Regions from separate parts of the Serratia sp. NCCP-200 genome, predicted to be linked through region 1. Evidence: predicted binding sites of a transcription regulator. Region 1 holds the regulator's gene; each other region holds the start of a gene.
The links. The regulator PurR, encoded in region 1, represses purine synthesis genes. The targets are predictions, from matches to a motif close to CANGCAAACGTTTGCNTG.
Positions count from the first base shown of each region.

Region 2: AC6HVW_RS22610 (nucleobase:cation symporter-2 family protein) is a predicted target of PurR. The motif match lies at 1,197-1,214, and genes of this name have one in related genera.
Region 3: AC6HVW_RS09620 (amino acid aminotransferase) is a predicted target of PurR. The motif match lies at 1,444-1,461, and genes of this name have one in related genera.
Region 4: cvpA (colicin V production protein) is a predicted target of PurR. The motif match lies at 1,722-1,739, and genes of this name have one in related genera.

Region 1 is NZ_BAAKUJ010000003.1:366,449-369,580, forward strand. It holds gene punC (purine nucleoside transporter PunC) at 1-278, opposite strand, end outside; gene punR (DNA-binding transcriptional activator PunR) at 404-1,324, shown strand; gene purR (HTH-type transcriptional repressor PurR) at 1,357-2,382, opposite strand; gene cydH (cytochrome bd-I oxidase subunit CydH) at 2,707-2,796, shown strand; gene sodB (superoxide dismutase [Fe]) at 2,858-3,132, opposite strand, start outside.
Region 2 is NZ_BAAKUJ010000009.1:41,573-44,704, reverse strand. It holds gene gltS (sodium/glutamate symporter) at 1-1,030, opposite strand, end outside; gene AC6HVW_RS22610 (nucleobase:cation symporter-2 family protein) at 1,268-2,665, shown strand; gene AC6HVW_RS22605 (AsmA family protein) at 2,807-3,132, shown strand, end outside.
Region 3 is NZ_BAAKUJ010000002.1:939,492-942,623, forward strand. It holds gene AC6HVW_RS09620 (amino acid aminotransferase) at 188-1,378, opposite strand; gene ompC (porin OmpC) at 1,625-2,716, opposite strand; gene asnS (asparagine--tRNA ligase) at 3,020-3,132, opposite strand, start outside.
Region 4 is NZ_BAAKUJ010000001.1:497,357-500,488, forward strand. It holds gene folC (bifunctional tetrahydrofolate synthase/dihydrofolate synthase) at 1-84, shown strand, start outside; gene dedD (cell division protein DedD) at 85-813, shown strand; gene cvpA (colicin V production protein) at 1,796-2,296, shown strand; gene purF (amidophosphoribosyltransferase) at 2,318-3,132, shown strand, end outside.

The DNA of each region.
Region 1 (3,132 bases):
ACGTTCTCGACCCAAAGCATACCGAGACAGCCGACGGCGAACAGCGCTAGGCCAATCAATAACACGGGCTTACGGCCAATACGGTCGGACAGCGGCCCCCACAGCAACTGGGCAAAGGCAAAGCCTGCTAGGAAGATACTCAGGCTGGCGCTGATTGCCCCAGCGGAGATTTGCAGATCCTGCTGCATTGCCCCAAAGGCGGGCAGGTACATATCGGTAGCCAGATAGCCCAACATACTCAGGCCGGCCAGGTAGAACATAAATCCAAAATTTCGCATTGCTATTTCTCGTTAAAATTATGTTGTCGCAGGTTTTGAAGCGCCGGCAAGTGTATACGGCTGGATCTCTGCTTGTGAAACGGTAATATTTGCAAGGTGCTGTTAAAAAATTTGAAGGCAAACATATGTGGTCTGAATATTCACTCGATGTGGTAGATGCGGTAGCGCGGACCGGCAGTTTCAGCGCGGCGGCACAGGAGCTGCACCGCGTTCCTTCTGCTGTGAGCTATACGGTGCGCCAACTGGAGCAATGGTTGGCGGTGCCGCTGTTTGAACGCCGTCACCGCGATGTGGAACTCACGCCGGCGGGGGCGCTGTTTATTAAGGAGGCGCGAGTTGTTATCAAAAAAATGCTCGATACCCGACGACAGTGTCAGCAGGTGGCCAACGGTTGGCGCGGGCAACTGCGGATTGCGGTCGATCTGATCGTCAAACCCCAGCGCAGCCGCCAGCTGGTGCTGGATTTTTATCGCCATTTCCCCGACGTAGAACTGATGGTGCAGCCGGAAGTATTCAACGGCGTGTGGGATGCGCTGGTCGATGGCCGCGCTGAGATGGCCATTGGTGCAACGCGTGCGGTGCCGGTGGGCGGCGGTTTTGCCTTTCGCGATATGGGCTTTATGAATTGGCTCTGTGTAGTACATGCTAAACATCCGCTCGCCGCCTTGCAAGGAAAGCTGCGCGACGAACAGCTACGGCCTTATCCCTCGTTGCTGTTGGAAGATACTTCGCGCAATTTACCCAAGCGGGTGACCTGGTCGCTGGATAACCAGCGGCGATTGACCGTGCCGGACTGGGTTTCTGCGGTAGATTGTTTGCGTGCCGGGCTGTGTGTGGGCATGGTACCCGCGCATCGGGTATTGCCGTTGGTACAAAGTGGTGAATTGGTAGTGTTGCCACTGCATGAGCCTTTCCCGCCCAGTGCCTGCTGCCTGACCTGGCAGCAAAACGCCCAGTCTCCGGCCATGGCCTGGCTGTTGGACTATCTGGGCGACAGCGAAACGCTCAATCAGGAATGGCTCAGTGAAGAGGAGCCGGGTGGTTAATCGGGCGCAGTATTGCAGCGCCCCAACAGGAGTTAACGGCGGTAATCGACAAAAGGACCATCGGCGACTGAGCGGCGCTCGATCAGTTTTGGATGTACTTCAATCACCTGCGATTCTTCACGCTTGCTGATAATGCGATCCAACAGCATGGTAAAGGCCATCTCGCCCAGGCGCTCTTTCGGCTGGTGAATGGTGGTCAGCGCCGGGGTGAAGTAGCGGGCATTACGCACGTTGTCGTAGCCAATCACCGAGATATCCTGCGGTACACGCAACCCCAGCTCATCGGCGGCGCAGATCGCCCCCATGGCCATAATATCGCCGCCACAGAAAACGGCGGTTGGACGATGCTTTTGCGACAGGATCTGATGCATGGCTTTGTAGCCAGATTCAGGCTCGAAATCCCCCTGCACGATCCATTCTTCGCGCACTTCGATGTTGGCTTCCTTCATGGCTTTCAGAAAGCCCTGGTGGCGACCTCCACCGGTATTACGCGCCAGTTGACCAGGAATGGCACCGATGTCACGGTGGCCACGTTCGATCAGGTAGCGGCCTGCCAGGTAACCGCCCTCGAAGGCATTGTCGATAATGGTATCGGTGAAGTCTCCGCGCGCGGTACCCCAATCCATCACCACCATGGGAATATTACGGTAATCTTCCAGCATGCCCAGTAGCTGATCTGGATATTCTGAGCACATCACCAGCAAGCCATCGACGCGTTTTTGCGCCAGCATTGCCAGATAGGCTTGCTGTTTATCCAGATTATTGTGCGAGTTACACAAGATCAGGGTATAGCCTTTGCTGTAGCAGCTGTTTTCCACAGCTTCGATCACTTCGGCAAAATAGGGGGCCTCGCTCGAGGTGGCGAGCAAACCGATCGATTTCGTGTGGTTGACCTTGAGGCTGCGGGCCACCGCGCTAGGTGAATAGTGCAGCTCTTTGATGGCGGCCCAAACGGCCGTTTTGGTATCTTCGGCGACGAAACGCGTTTTATTGATAACGTGCGAAACGGTAGTGGTAGAAACGCCAGCGCGTTTGGCCACATCTTTAATCGTTGCCATGTAAAAAATGACTCCTAAACCCACATGTTACAGCATGTAAGTATGATGTTAATCGTTTGCCTGCGTAGATCCTTCCCCAGATAAGCGAAAACTGAGTTTTTAGTGCTGAAGTCGTAAATCGCTTGAACAGGGAGGGGCAGTTTATCGGTACGCAGTTGTGAACTGCGGATTTTGTCGCATATTGAAGAAAAGTGGAAGAGCTAATCGGTAATTATCAGCGGGGAAAGCATAACAAGATTTTAATCACGAACTGTGGGAAAATGATTTGACGTATAAACTGTGTGGCTTATGCTCTGGAAAAGCCAATCTGAGAGGGAGTTGTATATGGATACCAATTTGAAGATGTCATTACTCACCACCGTGGGTGCTTTGGCAATGATTATTGCGTTCAGTTTTATTGCCGCATTGAACTGATCCGTAGCAGAAAAACAAAGGCGCAGCTTCATGCCGCGCCTTATTAGCTAGTCACCCGCCGTTAAGCCAGGTTTTCTGCCACGAACGCCCAGTTAACCAACGCCCAGAAGTTTTCCAGGTACTTTGGCCGCGCATTGCGGTAGTCGATATAGTAAGCATGCTCCCACACGTCAACGGTCAATAACGGAACGTCTGCGCCGGTCAGCGGGGTTGCCGCATTTGAGGTGCTGACGATCGCCAGACTACCGTCCGCTTTTTTCACCAGCCAGGTCCAGCCCGCGCCGAAGTTTTTCACGGCGGCATCGGTGAACTGCTCTTTAAAGGCGGCGAAGGAGC
Region 2 (3,132 bases), on a different contig from region 1:
CGCAGTGCCCAGCCGCCAGCACGGCAGCATCGTAGTTTTTCCCCATCACGCGATAGGTCACGAAGATGGCATACAACGCCATGACCAACGTCTGCACCGCCAGGATCGCCAGCATTGGCAAGGCCAGTGAAGCCAGCTCCCACAGGCGCAGGCTCATCAACGCCATCGCCAGGAACAGCGACAGGCTCACGTTACCCAGTACGGAGACCGCACGCTCAAACACCTGGTAGAAGCCCGTTGCCGACAGGGTGTTGCTGAGGATCACGCCAACAAACAGCACGCAGACAAAAGTCGGCAGTTCGAAGGCGGTGCCATTCAATAACCCGGCAATAAAGTTACCGAGGCTCAGGCAGATGGCGATCATGGCGATGGTTTCGATCATCACTAGCGAGGTGATCAGGCGGCCACTTTCCGGCTTCTCAAAGCCGCTCGGCTGCACGCTGTCATCCGGTGTGCCTTCTGGCGTTGAGGAGTGTTTCACCAGATAGCGGGCTACCGGGCCACCAATCAGGCCGCCCAGCACCAGACCAAAGGTGGCGCAGGCCATGGCCACTTCGGTGGCATTCTCAAACCCATAGCGCTCGATGAACACCTTGCTCCAGGCCGCCCCGGTGCCATGCCCACCAGAAAGCGTAATAGAGCCCGCAATCAACCCCATTAATGGATCCAGCCCCAGCATTTTCGCCATGCCGATACCGATGGCATTCTGTACCAACAGCAGACCCAGCACGACAAACAGGAACACGACCAGTGCCTTGCCCCCCGCCCGCAGGCGCGCCAGGTTGGCATTCAGACCGATAGTGGCGAAGAAGGCCAGCATCAATGGGTCTTTCAGCGACATATCAAAGCCGACTTCCCAGTTCACCGTTTTCTTCAAAACCAAGAGCATAACCGCCACCAGTAAACCACCGGCAACGGGAGCAGGAATAGTATATTTTCTCAGCAGAGGAATGGAGCGCACGCATTTGCCCCCAAGCAACAGGACCAGCGTGGCGGCAACTAAAGTGCCGTAAGTATCGAGATGAAACATCTAGCTACTCCGTGTAGTAATTAAATCCAATAAATTAATAAGTTATAAAATTTACTCAGTTTTTTAACTCGATGAAGGGTGGATTAAAAGTAAAAACGACTAATAACACAAGAAAAAATGAACGAAAATGCGACATGCACGGGGTTGGGGTCGTGCAAAATATTAATGCGCAACCGTTTGCTTTTGTGAGGCAGATCATTAAAATGCCTTCTTTGCCGCCTTAGGGAAAGCCACACCATGTCCAGCCAAACCGCCGAGCTTGATGCCGCGCAAAAAGCATCAGCCCCCGTTTCACAAAATAGTGAACTGATTTACCGCCTGGAAGATCGCCCGCCGCTGCCGCAAACGCTGTTTGCCGCCAGTCAGCATCTACTGGCGATGTTTGTTGCCGTGATCACCCCGGCCCTGTTGATCTGCCAGGCGCTTGGCCTGCCAGCGCAGGATACGCAGCACATCATCAGCATGTCGCTGTTTGCTTCCGGTTTGGCCTCGATACTGCAAATCAAAACCTGGGGCCCGGTGGGGTCTGGCCTGCTGTCCATTCAGGGCACCAGCTTCAACTTTGTCTCACCGCTGATTATGGGCGGGCTGGCGCTGAAAAACGGCGGCGCAGACGTGCCCACCATGATGGCTGCGCTGTTTGGCACCTTGATGGTCGCCTCTTGTACCGAAATCCTGCTGTCACGCGTGCTGCACCTGGCGCGCCGCATCATTACCCCGCTGGTCTCCGGCATTGTGGTGATGATTATCGGCCTGTCGCTGATCCAGGTCGGGCTGACCTCTATCGGTGGCGGCTATGCGGCGATGGGCGATCACACCTTCGGCGCGCCCAAGAATCTGCTGCTGGCAGGCGCGGTGCTGGTAGTGATTATACTGCTTAACCGCCAACGTAACCCTTACCTGCGCGTCGCTTCGTTGGTGATCGCAATGGCCGTGGGTTATCTGCTGGCTTGGGCGATGGGTATGCTGCCGGAAACCGAACCGGCTACCCAAACGACCTTGATCACCGTTCCTACCCCGCTGTATTACGGCCTGGGCTTTGACTGGAACCTGTTATTGCCGCTGATGCTGATATTTATGGTCACGTCGCTGGAAACTATCGGTGATATCACCGCCACCTCCGACGTTTCTGAACAGCCGGTCAGTGGCCCGCTATATATGAAGCGCCTGAAAGGCGGGGTGCTGGCCAACGGCCTGAACTCAATGCTGTCTGCGGTATTCAACACCTTCCCGAACTCTTGCTTTGGCCAGAACAACGGGGTGATCCAGCTGACCGGCGTTGCCAGCCGCTACGTCGGTTTTGTGGTGGCACTGATGCTGATCCTGCTGGGGCTGTTCCCGGCCGTTGCCGGTTTTGTGCAGCATATTCCTGAACCGGTGCTGGGCGGCGCGACCATCGTGATGTTCGGTACTATTGCAGCCTCCGGCGTGCGTATCGTTTCCCGCGAGAAGTTAAACCGCCGCGCCATCATGATTATGGCGCTGTCGCTGGCCGTCGGTATGGGGGTTTCCCAACAGCCGCTGATCTTGCAGTTTGCACCGGACTGGCTGAAAACCCTGCTTTCTTCCGGTATCGCCGCCGGTGGTATCACCGCCATTGTGCTGAACCTGCTGTTCCCACCAGAAGAAAAATAAGCGCTCCCCGCAGCAAACCAACGGCCATTGGCAAACCGCTACTGGCCGTTTTTTTATTGTCTTTCAGGCTATTGCCCTTGAGCTGGAAGGCTAATTGCGGCATAAACAGGGTATCTTTTCTGTCCGCTACGGATCCACACGATGAAATTTATCGGAAAACTATTGATCACGTTGCTGTTGCTGATAGTGCTGGCCATTGTGCTGCTCTACGTCGTGGGGCAAACCCGCTGGGCCGCAGGCTGGTTGAGTCACTGGATCAGCGATCGTGGTGATTACCAGCTGTCGGTAGAAAAAATAACGCATTCGTGGAGCAAACCAGGACAGCTAAGCCTGGAGGGCATAACCCTCGCCCGTGCCAACCAACCGCAACTCTTGGCAGCCAAGCAGGTCGATATGGCTTTCAGCCTGCGGCAAATTACCGAGCCACGCTATTTCGATAGCATCACGCTGCGCGACGGCACCCTAAA
Region 3 (3,132 bases), on a different contig from region 1:
ACACCTCTCGGCAATGCCCCTCACCCTAACCCTCTCCCACAGGGAGAGGGGACCGATCGAGCGTGTTTAAAATTGTAGTGACTCACCTTTGATGAGTGACGAGCGGTTTGCTGAGATGGTCTCTTTACTGCCAAAACTTGCAAGCATTAGGGGCGCAAATGCGCCCCTTTTTCAATGCAAAATCAACTTACAGCACGGCAACGATGGCTTCGCACAGCGGCGCCATATTGTCCGGCGTCATCCCTGCCACGTTAACGCGACCGGAGTTAACGGCATACACGCCAAATTCATCACGCAGACGCAGAACCTGCTCTTTGGTCAGGCCGCTGAAGGAGAACATGCCGTTCTGGTTGATGATGAAGCTGAAATCCTGCTCCGCCCCTTTTTCCTGCAGGGTATTAACGAACAACTGGCGCATACGGTGAATGCGCTGACGCATGTCGGTCAGCTCTTGTTCCCAAATGGCGCGCAGCGCTGGGTTACCCAAGATGGTGGCAACTACGGCCGCACCGTGTGACGGCGGGTTCGAGTAGTTGGCACGGATCGCGGCTTTCACCTGGCTGAAGGCGCGCTCGGCGGTTTCTGCATCGGCAGCTACCACGGTGCAGGCACCGACACGCTCATTATACAGACCAAAGTTCTTCGAGTAGGAGCTGGCAACGATCAGTTCCTGATGTTTGGCAGCAAAGATACGCAGACCCTGGGCATCTTCTTCCAGGCCCTTGGCGAAGCCTTGGTAAGCGAAGTCAAACAGCGGCAACCAGCTCTTGGCTACGGACAGTTCAGCCAACTGAGCCCATTGTGCTTCGGTTGGATCGATACCGGTCGGGTTATGGCAGCAACCGTGGAACAGCACTACGTCGCCGGCCTGAGCCTGGCTCAGGCTGGTGAGCAGACCGTCGAAGTCCAGCGCATGGTTGGCGGCGTCGTAATAGTTGTATTCCAATACTTCCAGGCCAACGGCACCAAAGACGTTTTTATGGTTTGGCCAGCTTGGATTGCTGACCCAGATACGCTTGGCGTTGGTCTGGTTGGCAATAAAGTCGGCCGCTACGCGCAGGGCACCGGTACCACCAGGGGTTTGCGCGGTACGTGCACGCTTGTCGGCAATGATTGGGCTCTGCTTGCCGAACAATAGCTCTTGCGTGCAGCTAGCAAATTCAGGAATACCTTCAATACCCAGGTAGTTTTTGGTGGTCTCATTTTCCAGCAGATACTGTTCAGCTTTTTTAACGCTGGTCAGCACCGGCGTTTTGCCGGTTTCGTCTTTATAGACGCCAATACCCAGGTTGATTTTATTCTCACGCTTGTCGGCGCGGAAAATGTCGGTCAGACCTAGAATCGGGTCGGCAGGTGCAGCGGTGATTTTTTCAAACATGTCAGATGCTTCCATGGCCTAGAGTTAAGCAGACAGAAACATCAGGGTAGCGCCAGTTATCGCCTTTGCCAACCGTTTGCGAGAAAAACACCTCGATCTTGTGACGGCGGCAGATTCAGCACAAAAAATGACGGGGAAGGGCGGATTGGCAGAATAAAAAATTGGCGGAAGCGCTAAAAACAAAAACAGGGCCGAAGCCCTGTTTTTTAACTTAGCTGACGGCGAGCCGTCATCAAGTGCAACAACTTAGAACTGGTAAACCAGACCGGTAGCTACGATGTTGTCAGTAGCGATCTTGTTAGCACGAGTGAAGTCGTTTTCGTCCAGCAGGTTGATTTTGTAATCAACGTAGGTAGACATGTTTTTGTTGAAGTAGTAAGTAGTACCTACATCAATGTATTTAACCAGGTCTTGATCGTTGCCGTAAGCGCTACCCAGGTTCTTACCTTTAGACTGCAGGTAAGCGATAGATGGACGCAGGCCGAAATCGAACTGGTACTGTGCTACCACTTCAAAGTTCTGAGTTTTGTTAGCGATAGAACCATCGAAATCACCGAATGGAGTCATGTTGCGAGTTTCTGCATACATGGTTGCCAGGTAGACATTGTTGGCGTCGTATTTAGCACCAACGGTCCAGGCTTCAGCGTTTTTACCACCAGCAGTAGAGAAGCGGGTTTGCGCGTCAGTACGATCAGAACCAGAGTAAGCAGCACCCACGCTCACGCCTGAATCCATGATTGCGTAGGTAGAGGACACACCCCAACCGTCGCCGTTTTGTTTGTTAATAGCACGGCCATCGTTTTCGTTTTTGCCTTGGTACTGCAGAGCGAAGTTCAGGCCATCAACCATACCGAAGAAGTTGTTGTTACGGTAAGTAGCAACACCGTTGGTACGGCCAGTCATGAAGTTGTCAGTGTAGGTGTAAGTATCGCCACCGAACTCTGGCAGCATATCTGTCCAGCCTTCAACGTCATACACTACGCCGTAGTTACGGCCGTAATCGAATGAACCGTATTCAGCAAATTTCAGACCCGCGAAGCCCAGACGAGTTTTAGTACCTTCGGTACCTTGTGACTCAGCGTGGTTAGCTTGCACGTTGTATTCCCACTGGCCGTAACCGGTCAGTTGGTCAGTAATCTGGGTTTCACCTTTGAAGCCAAAACGAACGTATGACTTGTCGCCATCGTTCTCTTTGTCGTTAGAGAAGTAGTGCAGACCGTCAACTTTACCGTACAGATCCAGTTTGTTGCCGTCTTTGTTGTAGATCTCAGCTGCGTTGGCTGCACCAGCTGCTAACAGAGCTGGGATCACTACTGCAAGAATGTTGCGCTTCATCATCATTATTACCCTCATTGGTTTTATTCGGACACCTTGCCACTGCCGCCAATAATTCTTTTGGAACTATTGTTGATAGATTGGTGTCGTCCTGTGTCTGCACGCAGTGTTCCATTCACGGGCAGGTTTATCTAGAACGAAAATGCTACCAATGTCTCAATCTGGTTTCAGAAAGAAACGATGTGTAACAATTTGTGTATTTTGGGGAACTTTGTGATGCAGGTCAATAATCAAAAATGCGAAAGGCCAGCTAAGCTGGCCTTTATTATGTAAAGAAAATGTTTAAATTATGCTGGGTTTTATGACTTAGAAGCTGGCGTTACGTGGCGCTCTTGGGAACGGGATCACGTCACGGACGTTCTGCACCCCGGTCACATAGGCGATTAAACGCTCAAAACCTAAGCCAAAACCGGAATGTG
Region 4 (3,132 bases), on a different contig from region 1:
ATTCAGGATATTGTGATCGTCTGTGGGTCTTTCCACACTGTTGCCCACGTGATGGCGGCGTTAGACGAGAGGCGGGGAGTGTGAGTGGCAAGTAAATTTCAGAATCGACTGGTTGGAACCGTGATTTTGGTTGCCCTGGGGGTGATTGTCCTGCCGGGGCTGCTTGACGGCAAAAAGAAGCATTATGAGGATGAGTTTGCGGCGATCCCGTTAGTGCCCAAACCGGGTGATGCTCATGAAATCGACGTGATCCCACCGGCCAATCAGGCGCTACCTTCGGTTCCACCTGAGGGGGCTGGTGCTTTGGTTGAACAGCAGCAGGCCGCCGCCGAGGCCTCCGCCCAGCAGGCGGCTAATCAAACGACTCAACCGCAGCAGCCTGCGGTTGTTGCTCCGCCGCCCATCGAAACCAAACCGGTTCAGCCAACTAAACCTAAACCGGTAGAGGTGAAGCCGGTGGAAGTGAAACCTAAGCCAGTGCCAACACCGCCAAAGGTAGAGCCAAAGCCGGAAGTGAAACCAGAGCCGAAGCCTGAAACCAAACCTGCGGTTGAAGAAAAGGCACCGGTTGGTCAGGCCTATGTGGTGCAGTTGGGGGCGTTGAAAAATGCTGCCAAGGTCAATGAGATCGTCGCTTCGCTGCGCCTGTCTGGGCACCGGGCTTATACCGTGCCTTCCACGCCGGTGCAGGGCGAGATCACCCGCATCTACGTTGGCCCTGATGCCTCGAAGCAGAAGCTGCAAGCTTCGCTGGCGGAGCTGAATGGGATCAGTGGGTTAAGCGGGCAGGTGAAGGCGTATAGCGCACGTTGATCCATTGGGGCTGCCATATGTATGCCCCTCACCCCGACCCTCTCCCACAGGGAGAGGGGGCGTTCCCTCAAGCATTGTGCGTAGAGGGGGAGGGGTTCTAATATTCTTGCTCACTTAATCCAAGGTTCGGGTAAGTTGGAATTGTGTCACAACCGCTAAGCGCGACTCGGACGATCCGCCTCTCTGTGGGAGAAGGTACGGGGGAGTTGGAATTGTGTCACAGCAGCTCACAGCGATTTGGACGATCCTTTCCCTGTGGGAGAAGGTACGGCGAAGTTGGAATTGTGTCACAACCGCTAAGCGCGACTCGGACGATCCTCTCCCTGTGGGAGAAGGTACGGGGGAGTTGGAATTGTGTCACAGCAGCTCACAGCGATTTGGACGATCCGCCTCCCTGTTGGAGAAGGTACGGCGAAGTTGGAATTGTGTCACAACCGCTAAGCGCGACTCGGACGATCCTCTCCCTGTGGGAGAAGGCACGGAGAAGTTGGAATTGTGTCACAGCAGCTCACAGCGATTTGGACGATCCGCCTCCCTGTTGGAGAAGGTACGGCGAAGTTGGAATTGTGTCACAACCGCTAACCGCGACTCGGACGATCCGTCTCTCTGTGGGAGAAGGCACGGGGGAGTTGGAATTGTGTCACAGCAGCTCACAGCGATTTGGACGATCCTTTCCCTGTGGGAGAAGGTACGGCGAAGTTGGAATTGTGTCACAACCGCTAACCGCGACTCGGACGATCCCCTCTCCCTGTGGGAGAGGGTTAGGGTGAGGGGCCAGTGCTCAAGGAGGAGGATTGCCAAATCACCACAAAAATTGTGCCTTTCAGGGGCCGGATATCCTATGTAGGCGCGGCGATTGGCAATTTTAAGATCGCCGTTTTTTATTTGTTACGTGGTGGGAAATCCGCTACGCAAACGTTTTCTTTTTCTGTTAGAATTCGCCGCGATTGGATGCAGGGGCGATTCATCATTGGAATAGTTCATGGTCTGGATTGATTACGTCATTATAGCGTTGATTGGATTTTCGGCTCTGGTGAGCCTGATCCGAGGTTTTGTTCGCGAAGCATTGTCACTTGTGACATGGGGATGTGCGTTCTTTGTTGCCAGCCATTTCTACCCATACCTTGCAGCCTACTTCACCCGTTTTGAAGATGAGCTGGTACGTAACGGCATTGCGATTGCCATTTTGTTTATCGCAACGCTGATTGTGGGCGCTATCGTTAACTATGTGATTGGGTCACTGGTAGAGAAAACCGGATTATCGGGCACCGATCGGGTGCTGGGCGTGTGTTTCGGCGCACTGCGCGGCGTGTTGATCGTGGCAGCGATACTGTTCTTCCTGGATACCTTTACCACCCTGTCGCAAAGTGCGGACTGGAAACAGTCACAGCTGATCCCCCAGTTCAGTTACATCATCAGATGGTTCTTTGACTATCTGCAAAGCACGTCGAGTTTCTTACCAACCCAATTACCGGGGCGGTAGCGGCTTAGAGGAAAAGACAACATGTGCGGTATTGTCGGTATCGCCGGTTTTATGCCGGTAAACCAGTCGATTTATGATGCATTGATGGTGCTCCAGCATCGTGGACAGGATGCCGCTGGCATCGTCACTATTGATGCCCATAATGGGTTCCGCCTGCGCAAGGCAAATGGTCTGGTGAAAGATGTATTTGAAGCCCGCCATATGCTGCGCCTGCAGGGCAACATGGGCATTGGCCATGTGCGTTACCCAACGGCTGGCAGCTCCAGCGCTTCAGAAGCTCAACCTTTCTATGTCAACTCGCCGTTCGGCATTACGCTGGCACACAACGGCAACCTGACCAACGCCCACGAACTGCGCCAACAGCTGTTTGAACGTGGCCGCCGTCATGTCAACACCACTTCCGATTCCGAGATCCTGCTGAACGTGCTGGCCACCGAGCTTGACCGTTTCCCGCATTATCCACTGGAGTCCGACAACATATTTACCGCCGTTGCCGCGATGCATCAGCAACTGCGTGGCGCTTACGCCTGCGTAGCCATGATTATCGGCCACGGTCTGGTGGCGTTCCGCGATCCCAACGGCATTCGCCCGCTGGTGATCGGCAAACGTGAGCTGGAAGATGGCCGCTGTGAGTACATGGTAGCCTCTGAGAGCGTGGCGCTGGATACCTTGGGCTTCGACTTCCTGCGCGATGTGGCGCCGGGTGAAGCGGTGTATATCACCGAAAAAGGCCAGTTGTTCACTCGCCAGTGCGCGGAGAACCCAAAAACCAATCCATGCCTGTTCGAGTATGTCTACTTTGCCCGTCCTGACTCCTTTATGGACAAGATCTCCGT